2 regions of the Catenulispora sp. GP43 genome follow, and region 2 is predicted to be linked to the other one. Evidence: riboswitches for the same ligand, from Rfam matches in the RefSeq annotation. Region 2 holds a riboswitch; the other holds the start of a gene.

Region 1 (7,378 bases), on a different contig from region 2:
CCGGCATCGGCTGCGGCGTCAGCCGCCTCAGCCCCCTGCGGTCGTAGTACTCGGTCATCGCGAAGCCGAAGATCAACGCGAGCACGGCCGCGATGGCGATCATGGTCCACGCCCGGGACAGGCCGGCGTCGGCGCGGGCGTCGAAGTACAGGATGGAGCGCACGCCGCCGCTGAGTTGCCGTACGGGTTCGAAGGCGCCGAGGAAGCGGTAGACGGTCGGCGTCGCCTGCAACGGGACGGTCGCGCCGGAGGAGGGCAGGGCCAAGGCGATGAAGACGAACATCGACACCAGCTGGCCGATGCCGCCGAACGCGGCGTTGATGGCCTGGACGCCGAGACCGACCGCCAGACACGCGCAGTAGGAGAAGATCCAGAGCAGCGGGATGTGCGAGGCGTCCATGCCGAGGACGGCGATGCAGGCCAGCATGACCGTCGAGGTGGTGAGCACCGTGATGCCGGCGGTCATCAACATCTTGAGCAGCAGGGTCTGCGTCCGGTCGATGGGTACCGTCGGGCGGCGGGTGTGCCAGGGGCCGAGCTCACTGTCGGCGTAGCCGAGCGAGGTGTCCACGCCGGAGTTGATCAGGTTGCCGCCGACGAAGCCCGCCAGGACCAGCAGCAGGGTGTAGTAGAACGCGGTCAGTCCCAGGCCGCTGTGCTGGCCGATGGGATGGCCCACCTGCGTGGTCACCGCCACCGGGTCGGCCAGCAGCAGCCGCGTGGTGGAGTCGGAGCCGGGCGCCGCCGCGGTCAGCTGCTTGCCGATGGAGAGCGACGCCTGGTGCGCCGCGGCCTGGTTGATCTGGGACGCGAGCGAAGAGCCCAGACTGCCCAGCCCCGGGTTGGTCAGGACACTGATCGTCGGGTGCACCGTGGCCCGCGTCGTGGTGAGCGCCTCGACCGACACGGTGAAGTCCGCCGGAATCACCAGCGCACCGTAGACCTTCCCCGACGCCAGCATGTCCTGCGCCTCGGCGGCCCCGACCCGCTTCCACTGCACCGAGCTCGACCGCGTCCCGGCGACCACCGCCTGCGCCACCTGCGCGCCCAGGTTCTGCTGCTGCCCCGGCGGCGGCGCACCGGTATCAGCGTCGACCAGCGCGATCGGCAGCCGGTGCAGGTTGCCGTTCGGGTTCAGAACGCCGCCCATGTACAGCAGCGCCAGGAACAACGCGACCAGCGTGGCCAGGACTGAGGGGAACAGCCACAGCTTCGGACGGCGCACCAGCGCGGTGGCTCGGGCGAGGCCGGGCGGCTTGGTCGGGGTCACGCTCGTCACCGTAGTACGTCGCCGCAGGTGAAACGGGGTGCGACACATGCGACACGCAGGACGCGTGCGACATCCACGACGCGTGCGACATCCACGACGTGGTCCCGCCGGGAGCGGGGGCCGCTCAGCCCAGCCCGGCGTTACCCCGACCGCGGCAACGCCCCGAGTCGACCGGCACCGCCGGGGACTGAGTCAAAGCACGTTGGAATCAGGTCGCGGCTGTTGCTGAAGACATGCGACCGCGACTGTCGAAAACTTGGCGTGCTGCCAGCTGGGCGGGGTTCCGGCCCCCCGCTCAGCTGCTCAGAGGTGTGCGGATTCGTGCGGGAAACGTGACTTCACCAGGGCGTCGCAGGCAGTCTGGACCTACCGCTTCCGCCAAGCACGGCGCAAGCGGAGGCGAAGGCAGCCGCCAATTTGTGCTATCAACAGCCTGAGTTACGTACCCCGGACCGGCCCTGGAAACGGGACCTTCCCGACCGCCTCAACCAGCCCAGTCCTGTCGCTTCGCCCAAGACCGACCCAGTCGGCGACTCCACGTCGCCTACCGCACGCGGCAGACCTGTGCAGCCGTCAGAGCCGCCTTTGCCGACGCTCACGCCACCTGAGATGAGGAACATCATGCCTGCATCGATCACACCTGTTCTGCGCCGCACCCTCGCCATGGCCACCGCCACGGCCGCCCTCGCCACAGGCACCGCCCTGGGCGCCGCGAGCACCGCTGGCGCGGCCGCCCCGCGGGCCAGCGCGAGCTGCGGCGACGTCTGGATCGGCGACCACGCCCAATACATGTACCAGGGGGTCTCCGCCGGCTGGGTCGACCAGTACTGGGACTCCTGCAACGACCGCGTCGGGGCCTACTGGACCTGGGACCCGACCTTCCAGGCCCAAAACCAGAGCGCCACGGTCACCCTGTACGTCAGCACCCCGTACGGCCCGCTGCTGCAACAGGTGGCCACTGACACCGCCAGCCAAGGCAACACCGGCGCAGACAGCGAGTGGGCCCACGGTGACACCCCGATCGACCAGCCGGACGCATGGCGCGCGGGCGCGGAGATCAACCACAGCGGCTGCGTCGAGTGGGGCTGGCTCCACTGGTACAACGGCACAAACCTCGACGGTGCCCGCGGCGGCTGCAACGACCCCTACGCCCCGAACTCGCGCGGTAACCAGCCCGGCGACTGATCCTCGCCGCCAGGTAGCGCCCGCCGTTCGCACTGAACCGTCAATCGCCGACCCCGACTCCTGGTGCCCTGCCGGCGGCAGTGACAGCCTGTGTCATCGCCCCGGTATGGGTGGTCAGGTCCTGACCGAGTCGGTGTGACGGTCTGCGCGAACGGAGCGCTTCCGTACGCCGTTTTGCCTGCCAACGCGCTGGCGGAACAACCGTACGTCGAGCTACGACAGAGCTTTCAGGCTGGTGCTGTCGGCGGCGAAGGCGACGGAGCTGGTCGAGCGCTCCCGACCTCGGCAAACGAGCGGATGAATTCCGCAGCTTCGGCGCCCGCTTGCGTTTCCGCCGCGAGGCTCTCCCGCTCTGGCTCGTGCAGCCCGGTATTGAGTTGTCTGGCTGCCGGCGAGTCCAGGGAGAAGGCTCGGGCGGTGACAAGGCCCTGGTTTCAAGAAGTGAGACGTCCTGTTCCACGAGACGGCGCCGTCGGGGATGGACAACGGCTTCCGCGGCGCGTACGGTTCCACACCACAACCGAATATCGGGCCGCACGAGCCAGAGCGGGAGAGCCCCTGTCCATCGGTCAGGGCGCCGAAGGAGCAAACTCCCCGTCAATCTCTCAGGTACCAGTCACCGCTCCAGGCCAGGCCACTCTGGAAAGCAGGCGCATCCGCGCGCCTCGCCCACGGTGAAAGCCGTCGTAACCGACGGCGAAACTCTCAGGCGCCATGACAGAGGGGGAGTTCCCGCCACGCGTCCCCCGACGCGTTCGACGAAACGGAGCTCCGGCGCCATGACGCTTCCGCCTGATCTGCTGTATACCTCCGAACACGAATGGCTCCGCATCGAAGGCGAACACGCCACGATCGGCGTCACCGCCTTCGCGGCCGAAGCCCTCGGCGACATCGTGTATGTGGCGTTGCCCGCCGTGGGCCAGACCGTCGCCGCCGGCACACCCTGCGGCGAGCTGGAGTCCACCAAGTCGGTCAGCGACCTGTACTCTCCCGTCACCGGCGAGGTCATCGAGGTCAACGATGACCTCGCCGCCACACCGGAATCCATCGGCACCGATCCGTACGCACAGGGCTGGCTGTTCCGCGTGCGTGTCGAAGAGCTCGGCGAGACCCTCGACGCCGCCGCGTATGCCGACCTGACCCGGGCGGGCTGATCCATGAACAGCTTCCAGCAGCCACTGGCCGTCGTCGACCCGGACATCGCAGCGGCCGTCGCGGCCGAGCTCGACCGGCAGCGGTCCACGTTGGAGATGATCGCCTCGGAGAACTTCGCGCCGGTCGGCGTCCTCGAGGCACAGGGTTCTGTGCTGACCAACAAGTACGCCGAGGGCTATCCCGGACGCCGCTACTACGGCGGATGCGAGTTCGTCGACGTCGTCGAGCAGCTCGCGATCGACCGAGCCAAGGAGCTGTTCGGCGCCGAACACGCCAACGTCCAGCCGCACTCCGGAGCCCAGGCCAACGCCGCGGCCATGGCCGCGCTGCTCGAGCCGGGCGACACGATCCTGGGCCTGGACCTCGCCCACGGCGGCCATCTGACGCACGGTATGCGGATCAACTTCTCCGGCCGGCTGTATGCCGTCGCGGCCTACCACGTCGATGCGGCGAGCGGACTCGTCGACATGGACGAGGTGGAACGCCTGGCCCTCGCGCACCGCCCGAAGCTGATCATCGCCGGCTGGTCCGCCTACCCGCGCCACCTCGACTTCACCCGCTTCCGGCACATCGCCGACCAGGTCGGCGCAAGGCTGATGGTGGACATGGCGCACTTCGCCGGACTGGTCGCGGCCGGACTGCATCCCGATCCGATTCCCCACGCCGACGTTGTGACCACGACGACGCACAAGACACTCGGCGGGCCCCGCGGGGGAGTCATCTTGTGCCGAGGCGAACTCGCCAAGAAGATCGATTCCGCGGTGTTCCCAGGCCAACAAGGCGGCCCGCTGGAGCACGTGATCGCCGCGAAGGCCGTGGCCTTCAAGATCGCCGCGAGTACCGAATTCCGTGACCGGCAGTCGCGGGCGCTGCGGGGAGCGGCCATCCTCGCCGAGCGGCTGTCAGCCCCAGACTGTGCAGAGGCGGGAATCCGCATAGCCACCGGCGGCACCGACGTCCACCTAGTCCTGGTCGATCTGGTGAACTCGCCGCTCGACGGCCGCCGGGCGGAGGCACGCCTGCACGACGTCGGCGTCACCGTCAACCGCAACGCCGTCCCGTTCGACCCGCGACCACCGATGGTCACCTCCGGCCTGCGCATCGGCACCCCCGCGCTGGCCACCCGCGGCTTCACCGACGAAGACTTCGCTGAAGCCGCCGACATCATCGCCGAAGCTCTCGTCGCCGATGACGGAGCAGCGGAGCTGCAATCTCTGCGAGCCCGTGTACGCCGGCTCGCAGAGCGACACCCGCTCTACGCTGAGCCGATCTCCATCGGCTCAGCTGGATCCGCGTGACGAGCCCCAGCGAGATCTCTGCCTGGAAGCAGCCATCCCCGATCCGACCTGACGGCGCCACGACCGAGCAGGCTGAACGTGCACGGGCGGCCAAGGGTCACGCGCTTCGACGTGGTTGTTTCCCTCGGCGCTGGTCGTGCCTGCGATCGAGGCGGAGAGAATAGGCTCAACGCCTGCGCCGGCGGCTAAACGGCAGCGCTTCCAGCTATCCCGAGCGGTCGAGATGGCCACCGCCATCTCGACCGTAAGGCTCCATGTTAGGTTGCGGACATGGGCATGGCGGGCACGTTCGGGGACGCAGGTGGAGCCGGCGGGGCGCCGTCTGATGCGAGTCTGGTTCGCGAAGCGCAGAGCGGAGACGTCCAAAGCCTGGGGCTGCTGCTCGCCCGGCACCGGCCCCGCATGCACAAGATCGCGCTGAGCTTGTTGGGATACGTTCCGGAGGCCGAGGACGCGGTACAGGACGCGACACTGATCGCGCTGCGCCGGATCGGGGATCTCCGTGATCCCGACGCGGTGGCGTCGTGGCTTTCCACGGTGGTGCGCAACGTCTGCCGTGCCCAGCTGCGTGCGCGGTACACCACGACCGTTGACGACGCGGTCCTCCTCAACCTGCCGTCAACGGAACCCGACCCGGACGAACTGCTGGACCGTCAGGTCTCGGGTGCTTGGATCTGGCACGTGCTCGACCAGCTCTCACCGACGCTTCGGCTGGTGACGATGCTGCGCTACTTCACCGACGTGACGAGTTACGAGAGCATCGCGACCGTGTGCGGGGTTCCCGTGGGTACCGTACGCAGTCGGCTCCATGAGGCCCGCGCCAAACTCGGTGCGGCGCTGCAGGCGACGGTGGACGCCGCGTACGGTGACGTGAGCGCGCATGCCGCCGCGCACCGCCGGGTCGCCGAGGAGATGATGCGCGCTCCTTATGACGGCAGGTTCGCTGAGGCCGTGGGTGCGCGCTTCTCTTCTACGGTGGAGACCGTCTGGCCCACCGGGCGGGTCACCAGAGGCCGGCAGAGCCTGATCCGGGCGATGCACTCGGACCTGGAGGACGGTGTACGTCACCGCATCGTCAATGTCGTGGCCAGCCAGAACGTTGTCATCTGGGAAGCGGATCTGGTCAATCCGCCTTATGACCCGTTTCACTGCCCACCCGGAGTGGTGTGGGTACAGAGCCTTGAAGGAGGTCGGGTCCGGAAGGTGCAGCTGCTGCACAAGCCGCGGCCGCCACGACTTCCAGAATAATTCGCCGCGGGATCGAACTTCGGCGGTCGCCCGCGCATCCGGACTGGTATGCACACCATTTCCGCCACCCTCGCAGCCGCAGTGACCGAGGGCCTTGAGGCCGAGTTCATGTATCGCTGCGAGACGAACACGCCGGAGCCGGCCAGATCTCTGCTCGGGCTCGCGACCACCCGCATCGCCGACGGTGTCGCGCTGTCCGTGCGCAACGATCCTTCGGGATATTGGAGCAAGGCGCTCGGATTCGGCACCCGCGAGCCGGTCAGCGCCGAGCTGATCGACCGGGTCCTGGACTTCTACCGAGCTCAGGACAGCCCTCGCGCCGCCATCCAGATCGCCCCGTCGGCACGCCCCGAGAACTGGGAGTCCATTCTGGCCACCCGCAACCTGCGGCCGGGCACCACCCTCCTGAAGCTGGCGTGCCCGATCGGCGAGGCCCGACCGGTCGGGGCCACGAACCTTCGGGTCGGCCCGGTCACCGAAAGCGACGCGCAGGAGTGGGCCTCGGTCATCATCGGAACCTTCTTCGGCCAACCGTACGAGGGGCTCACCGACATGTACACGGCACTGGCCTCGCACCCGGATTTTCATCCGTTCGCGGTCTGGGACGGGTCCGACATCGTGGCCGGCGCAAGCCTGTTCATCGATGGCGAGCTCGGCCACCTGAACTCCGGTGCGACCCTGGCCGGCCACCGGGGGCAGGGCGCGCAGTCGGCGCTGATAGCCGCCCGCGCCGAGGTGGCCAGGGAAGCGGGCTGCCGATGGCTGGTCACAGAGGTTGCCAAGCCCAGTTCCGAAGGCGCCAATCCTTCTCTGAACAACATGCTGCGCGCGGGCCTTCGCGTCCTGTACGAACGCCAAAACGTCATCTGGGAAGGCGACAGCGGAGGTGACGTCGTCGCCGCTTGAGCCGAACCGCTCGCCGGCCTTCGAGCCCGGCGACCGTACCGGGCCCGGGCGGGCAGGGGCGGGTACGGTCGCCGACGTGGCGGCCGCCCACTCCGCCGCCCGGCCCACTGGTGATCGACTTTTCGAGCGTGGACCGCGTCATTCCGGAAGGCAGTACTCGACGGTGGGTGCCTTCCCCGACCGCGGGATAGGAGACTGCACGATCATGTCGTCGTCGGGGAGGTTCGGCCGCATCGGCGCCGGCAGCACCTTGGCGAAAGCGTTCCGCCGGCCTTGGCGGCGCCAGCCTTCGCTGTTGTCTATGTCGCCGCTGGCT
Region 2 (7,378 bases):
ACGAACCGCCGTCGCGGGACGGGCAGCGCGAGGAGTTCGCGCTGGTCGACTCCTTCGCGGTGTCCGTCACGCTGTGCCTGGCGCTGTTCGTGTTCGCCGACGCGCGCCGGGGTCTGGAAATGCAGGCCAAGCAGCGCGAGAAGCTCGACGAGTTGCGCCGGCGGGCCTCACGCCGGCTGACCGCCGCGATGACCGGGCTGGTACGCGGTTTCGTCGTGCACGCGGTCGGCGTCGACGGCGACGAAGGCCGCTCCATCCTCGCCATGCTGCGCCACGGCGCACGCACCGACGCCGCGCTCCAACAAGGCCTGTACCAACGGTTCGAGCGCCTGCGCATCCGGCTGGGGCAAGACGTCCGGCTCGGCATCTTCGACGAGAGCATGCCTGATGCGGACCAGCTCTTCGAATGCGGTTGGACGTGGGGGGTCTCGCGGGACTCCCGGCCGCTCGAAGACTTTCGGTCCCGAATGTCGGGCGAAGCAGGGTTCGCCGTCGCGCGCCCCTGGCTGTACTTCACGGTGTCCGCTCTGGACAGCATCGCCGATCTGTATGTCGGCCGACTCAATACCCTGAGCTTCCTGGACCAAGAACAGTGCAGCCTGGCCGACGCCCTTATTCTGCGCCAAAGTCTCACCCAGAAGTACTGGTCGGGGATGGCGCGCTTCGACCCGGACCGCTGGCCCGTGGCGGACATCCCCTGGCGGACCAGCGACGGCCAGGAATCCGAGTACTTCTCGCTGCTGGTCGCCTCGGTACTGATCCACGACCTGGCCGACCGGGCCGACCGGGCCGCCACCGACACCGATCTGGCCAAGGCCGCCGGCCTCATCTCCGACCTGGCGTCCCGGGGCCGCCTCACCAGCCGGATGGCGGACAGCGATCCGGCGATCGGGCTGCATCACCCCGGCGTCCCCCAGTTCCTGACCGGCACCCAGGACGCGGCGGGCTCGATCCTGGTCCTGTACACGGCGGACTACGCGCCGCTGGTCATGAAGCTGGCCCTGGAGGCCCTGCAGCTGACCGGCGACGTCGAGGTCCGTGAGGCGCTCACGGCGGTCGCCGAGGCGGCGATGGAGCATCTGGCCAAACGCCGGCTGCCCGGGGACGGCGGTCCGGCCGAGCTGTGGGACGACGTCAGCGGCTTCCCCGGACTGGCCGGCCCCAAGCCCGACCGGCCGTCCTGGCGCCAGACCGAGAAGGTGGTCGAGGCGCTGGTCACCGCCGCCGTGGCCATCGAGCGGGAGCCGCTTCGCAGTACCCCGATGCAGGACCACCTCCTGGAGCTCCTGCATGAGGCAGAACGCATATATAACAGGGAACTGCTTCGCTCCGACCTCAGCGGCTTCAGGGCACTGACCGAGCGGCTCGACGAGATCGGAGACCTCATCCGCCGCGCCCGCGAACTCCGCCACCGTCGCACCGGAACGGCGATCGCGCTCACAGAACGGGCCCTCCGGCTGCTGGACGCGCTGGAACAGGCCCACGAGGACGCCGGACGGAGCCGCTGATGCTGATCCTCGCCGCTTCCGACAACGGCGGTACCGGCCGCTCGGTGACCAGCTGCAACCTGGCGTACCGGATCTCGTTGATGGGCCGGGACGTGGCGTACCTGGACTTCGACTTCGGGTCGCCGAACGCGGGCGCGATCTTCGAGATCCCGAGCCTGGAGCGGGGCAGCCGTGACGGCGGCCTGCACTCCTCCATCCTCGGCAGGACCTCGCAACCGGCGCGCGCCGAGATCCGCGGCGTGACGGAGCGCACGGAGCTCACGGAGCGGCCGCCGGGTTCGGGGAAGCTGACCTTGTTCCCCGGCGACCTCGGCGGTGCGGAGTTCCATGTCACCAGTGACCACATCGACAGGGTGGTGCAGCTCTTCCGCAAGGTCGAGCAGGAGTTCGACGTCTGCGTCGTCGATCTGAGCGCCGGCCGCTCGGCGGCACTGGACATGTCCTTGCACGCGGTCTCGCCGGCGAACCGGTCCAAGAAAGCCGATCCGGTCCGCCTGCTGCTGTTCCACCGGTGGACGACACAGCACGTGATCGCGGCCAGCGGCCTGCTGTTCGAGGACAACGGCATCATCTCGTGTGCCGTCGACGCGGGCTTCGGCAAGAGCGAGTTCCTCAGGCTGGTGCGTACGGTCCGCACCGCGGTGCCGAACTCGTCGGCCTTCGGCGGGGAGTCGACGCCCGAGCAGGAGCGCTGGGTCGTGCGCAGCGATGACACGCTCAAGGCCCTGGCGAAGAGCCGAGGGCTGGGGCAGGACATGTTGCTCGGGACCACTCCGTTGGAGCCGATGTTGCTGTGGCGGGAGCAGATCCTCACGGATGCGGACGTCAGGCGCCGGCTGGCCAAGGCAGAGACCCCGCGCTCGTTCGACAATCTGGCGATCAAGGTGATCGACGACCACGCGTGGGAAGGATTCTGACAGTGGCTTCTGTGAAGAACCTGCCGCTGTCACATCTGTCGGTCGAGGTCGGCCACCTCTACATGGGAGATTTCGAGAACGGCGAAGAGTCGATACGCGCCCAATTCGAGCGGATCAGGCCCTGGCTGGACGCGGCCAGGGCCTCGGCGATCAGCGGTGACGAGACCCCGCGGGTCAGCACCTGTTTCCTCCTCGACGACTACTTCTCACGCCGGTCCGACGCCCCGACGGTCATCGAGAAGCTGGTGCGCCTGGCGGCGGAAGCCGGTGTCACCATCGACTACGTCGCCAGAGAGTCCGCCTTTGTGCGGCGCTCGGATGGCTTCTGGACAGCTGAACTCGTCACTCGGCGCATCCTGGAAGAACCGGAGCCCGAGCGTTCCAATGGCGGGCGTCCACCGACCGCTCGATCGGGGTGGCTGGCCAACGGCAGACCGCCGCGCGACGCAGCTGTTCTCGGCGTCATGCAGGAGCGTGTGTGGGAGCCCGCGCTGGAGTACGGCGGGCGCAGCCACTCGATCTTCCTGGACATTGAGCTCTGGCATGGTCACGCCGAGCCGGGTGCGAACGAGGAGGAGATCCTGAGCCACCGCCGGTATTCGAGCCCGTTTCTGTCCGCCGTGTGGCAGCTGGTCCGGCTCGGTTTGCTGCGCGAGGACGGCGCACCGGCACTCGAGGTCACGGACTGGGACGGTAGGCGGTGTGCGCAGTGGAGCGATCTCCCTGACATCATCAGGGCCAACCCGCGCGCCGAGCCGTTTTACGCCTATCGCTCGGTGAGCATCTTGCCGGCACGCTTCCTGCCGATCGCGCACACGGTCCAGACCATCATCGATCACGTCATGCTCGACGCGCCGGTCGTGGAGTCGATCGGTCTGCGGGCGGCGGACGAGAACATCCGGCTTCCGCGAAACGCCGCCGACCGCCTCAGCTACCACTTCCTCCCGGGCGAAAGCTGATGGTGCGGCCCGCTGATCCGACGGATCAACCGCAGGTCGTCCTCGGGGCGGTGACAACCGGCCTGCTCAACACCTCGGAGCCGCTTGCGTTGGCGGCGGCTCGTCAGGCGCTGGCGCTGCTGCCCGGTGTCGGGGCGTCCTGGCGCCGGCATCCGGTCGAGCAGGTCGTATCGCCGGACCTGTTCTTCGGTCTGGACTGCCGTCTGGCCGTGGATACCGGTGCCCAGCCAAGGGTGATCGGGACGGCGCGCGGCCGGGCCGTTCTCACAGCCGGCCACGTGCTTCAGGGCTCGGCGAGCATGGGCGTCGTGCTGGACAACACCAAGAGGCGGCTTCCTTGGATGTACTACGCGGCGCGGCCCGGTCTCGGCGAGGTCATCAACAAGGCAGACCCCGCAAGACTCGTGAGAGGGTTCTTGGAGGCCAGGACGGACCGCGCTGTTCTGGACTTGGGGAAGACCAGCTCCTATGTGATGTCGCTGCTGGACCGGGTTCCCCAGATCGACCATCAGGCACGCCTACGCACCCAGACCGGTCGCTTGCTGTGGGCGGTGCATATCCAGGAAGACGCCAAGCCCTATGTCCTGGTTGAAGCATGCGAGGACGGGTTAGCGCGGGTCCGCATAGCCACGCCGGCGTTGTTGGTGCCGCAGTTCGTCGAATTCTGCGAAATCCTGGCTCTGCATGACTGGCTCCTGGCTGCCCTCAAGAACGCCTTCGACCGCTCCACCCGGGCCCACAGCGGACGTCGGCCCGAGGACGAGCTCGACCCGGCGTTGACCTACCTCGGCCACCTCTGGAACCCGACGGCGCACTTGCCCGACCAGATGCGCGGGTTCTGGCAGGAGCTGGAGAAGGAGACGCAACTGACGTGGGAATGGCAGTCCACTTTGACCCGGGTACGGGACAAGGTGTCGCTGTTGACACGAAAGATGATCGAAGAGGTCCTGCATCTTGAAACCTGATCAGGACGTGAAAAAGGCGCACGATGCCCCGCGAAGCCCTCAAACGTCCCCCGACTCCGCGCCAGTCCGGCCCAGCCCGGTGCTTTCGGCCTACCCGTACCGGGTACACCCGGAGGAAGGAGAGATCGTCTGGCGACCGGTGCTGGCTCCTGGAGGAGACTTCGTGAGTGAGGATGTGCCTCCGCGGCTTCGCGGTGTCCTGAAGAACGACATAGCGGCGATCGCCGAACTGGAGGCCACCGCGTTCGGGACCAATAGCCTCACGCGCAGTGCGCTCGACGTGATCTACGACCCCTCCGGCGGGTTCTGGCTCCTGGCCGAGGACGAGGAAGGGGTGTGGGGGCACTCGGTCAACGCCCGGGGTGAGGATCCGCACGTCGGGTGGATCCTCGGGATGGCGATCCATCCCGAGCGGCAGCACCGGGGGTGGGGCACGGTCCTGCTCCAGGCGACCATCGACCGCCTCTACGACTCCGACATGAACGTGATCCGGCTACTGGTGAAGTCGACCAACAAGGTCGCCCGGCGGCTGTACGAGAACTTCGGCTTCATCGACACCGGTGAGCGGCGCAACCACCTCGGCCCCGGCGAGGACCGCATGGTCATGTCGCTGCTGCTCAAGCAGCGTGTCCCCGCCGTGCAGCCGACCGGGCAGGTCGGGCGCGCCGGCCCCGGCGCGCGCCACTACCCGAGGCTGGAGGCGCGGCCCAAGCCGCAGTCGCCGGCTGCGGACGAGGAGGGCGACATGCCGGCCGGAGGACGGGTGAACGGGGTGGCTGTGCCGCAGGTGCCGGCGGACCCTGACTTCTACTGACGCCCGGGTGGCTGGACGGCCGGCAGGCTGGGGCGAGGCCCCCGCATCAGAACTGGTACTCGTACGGCGTCGTCACGCTCAAAGCCCGGAACCCCAGCCGCTCCAGAATCGGCCGGCTCATGTCCGAAGCGTCCACCTGCAAGTACTGGCACCCCAGCTCCGTCGCCACCCGCATCCGCCGCGCCACCAGCGCGCGGTAGATCCCGCGCCCGCGCCACTCCGGGGCGGTGCCGCCGCCCCACAGGCTGGCGAAGCCGGTGCCGGGGTGGACCAGCATGCGGGCCGCGCTCACCGGACGGTCGCCGGCCATCGCGAGCCAGGTCCAGACCGTTTCGGGGTCGGCGGCCAGGCGGGCCAGGACCCGGGCGCGGGCCCGGTCGCCTCCGCCGCCGAAGGCCGCGTCGGCGGCTTCGGCGACCAGATCGGCGTCGGCTTCGGTGGTCACCGGTCGCAGGGAGACGCCCTCGGGCAGGGATTCGGACAGGCCGGCGCCCGACAGCTGTGTGATCTCCGCCACGAACAGCGTCTCCGGATCGTCCGCTTGGAAGCCGGCGGCGAGCAGGCGCTCGCCGAGATCGGCCGGTTCGTCGTGCTTGTAGTGCTTCCACTCGAAGTCGGCGCCCAGGGTGCGGAAGTAGGCGATCTGCGCCTGGATCGCGGCGTCGGCGGTGGCGGCGTCCAAGGCGGAGTGGATGACGCCGTGCCAGTCCGTGGGCAGGGCGCCGACCTGGCGCAGGACGCCGTCGGCGGGTTCGATGCGGGCGCCGGGCTCGTCGGGTTCGGCCTCGGCGCGCATGCGCAGGTCGAAGGTTGCGAGCAGGTCCTTGTCGGTGGTGGGGGAGGTCACCGGGTCAGCCCACCATCGGCGCCGGGCTGGGGCAAACGGTTAATGGGATTAGAACAGGCGGTGGTGGCGCTGATACCGTCGTAAGTGCCGTCTACCTCGAACGGGAGAGACCCCTCGTGGGCGCCGAAGGAGCAACCCTCCCCGGAAACTCTCAGGCAAAAGGACCGTTCGGGCAGGCAACTCTGGAAAGCAGGGCCGAGCTGCGGCGGAGCCCTCACCGAAGGTGTAAGCCGCGGGTCGTTCGGACCCCGCCCGCGGTGAAACTCTCAGGTTCCACGACAGAGGGGGAGGACGGATCCGCGGGAGGCGCGAATCCACCACCCGACGTCTAAGAGCGTCCGCCTGAGAGGCCACAACAGTGACCGCAGTGCTCACGGATCTGCACGGCATGGCTGGAGACGACTCCGCCGGCGGTTCCGGTACGGTGCCCGCGCAGCCCGCCACCCCCCACGACCTGTACGCCACCGCCGCCGTCGGGGCCCGCCCGACGCTGGTGGAGCTGGAGCAGAGCTCCCCGTTCGCCGACCGGCACATCGGCCCCGACGCCGCCGACGCCGCGCGCATGCTCTCGCTGCTGGGCTACGCCTCGCTGGACGCGCTGACCGAGGCCGCCGTGCCCGGCTCCATCCGGCTCACCGAGCGGCTGAACCTGCCGCCGGCGCGCTCGGAGTCCGAGGTGCTCACCGAGCTGCGCGACATCGCCGGCCGCAACCGCGTCTTCCGGCCGATGATCGGCCTGGGCTACCACGGCACCTTCACCCCGCCGGTGATCCTGCGCAACGTCATGGAGAACCCGGCCTGGTACACCGCCTACACCCCCTACCAGCCGGAGATCTCCCAGGGCCGGCTGGAGGCGCTGCTGAACTTCCAGACCGTGGTCGCCGACCTGGCCGGGCTGCCGGTGGCCAACGCCTCCTTGCTGGACGAGGGCACCGCCGCCGCCGAGGCCATGACCCTGGCCCGCCGCGCCTCCAAGTCCAAGTCGGCGCGCTTCCTGGTGGACTCCGACGTCTTCCCGCAGACCCTGGCCGTGCTGCAGACCCGGGCCGAGCCGCTGGGCATCGAGCTGGCGCTGGCCGACCTGGCCGCGGACACCCTGCCCGAGGGCGAGTTCTACGGCGTGCTGGTCCAGTACCCCGGGGCTTCCGGCCAGGTGCGCGACCTCAAGGCGATCACCGCCGCGGCCCACGAGCGCGGCGCGCTGGTCGCGGTGGCCGCCGACATCCTGTCCCTGACCCTGCTCGCCTCGCCCGGCGAGGCCGGCGCCGACATCGCCGTGGGCTCCACGCAGCGCTTCGGCGTGCCGCTGGGCTTCGGCGGCCCGCACGCCGGCTACATGGCGGTGCGCGAGAACCTGTCCCGCTCGCT

Evidence for each region. Region 2 has a riboswitch for glycine ahead of gcvP (aminomethyl-transferring glycine dehydrogenase). Riboswitches for the same ligand answer to the same signal wherever they lie in the genome.
Region 1: it holds a riboswitch for glycine, as region 2 does, so the genes downstream of both, gcvH (glycine cleavage system protein GcvH) here and gcvP (aminomethyl-transferring glycine dehydrogenase) in region 2, are expected to answer to the same signal.

Annotation. Positions count from the first base shown of each region.
Region 1 covers NZ_JBGCCT010000017.1:143,335-150,712, reverse strand. The annotation lists gene ABH926_RS30685 (DUF3533 domain-containing protein) at 1-1,318, opposite strand, end outside; gene ABH926_RS30680 (hypothetical protein) at 1,892-2,455, shown strand; glycine riboswitch at 2,993-3,087, shown strand; gene gcvH (glycine cleavage system protein GcvH) at 3,235-3,609, shown strand; gene glyA (serine hydroxymethyltransferase) at 3,613-4,908, shown strand; gene ABH926_RS30665 (RNA polymerase sigma factor) at 5,179-6,156, shown strand; gene ABH926_RS30660 (GNAT family N-acetyltransferase) at 6,205-7,062, shown strand; gene ABH926_RS30655 (hypothetical protein) at 7,201-7,378, opposite strand, start outside.
Region 2 covers NZ_JBGCCT010000036.1:111,761-119,138, reverse strand. The annotation lists gene ABH926_RS45410 (SCO2524 family protein) at 1-1,508, shown strand, start outside; gene ABH926_RS45405 (SCO2523 family variant P-loop protein) at 1,508-2,425, shown strand; gene ABH926_RS45400 (SCO2522 family protein) at 2,428-3,384, shown strand; gene ABH926_RS45395 (SCO2521 family protein) at 3,384-4,349, shown strand; gene ABH926_RS45390 (GNAT family N-acetyltransferase) at 4,513-5,163, shown strand; gene ABH926_RS45385 (GNAT family N-acetyltransferase) at 5,210-6,010, opposite strand; glycine riboswitch at 6,102-6,187, shown strand; glycine riboswitch at 6,188-6,302, shown strand; gene gcvP (aminomethyl-transferring glycine dehydrogenase) at 6,369-7,378, shown strand, end outside.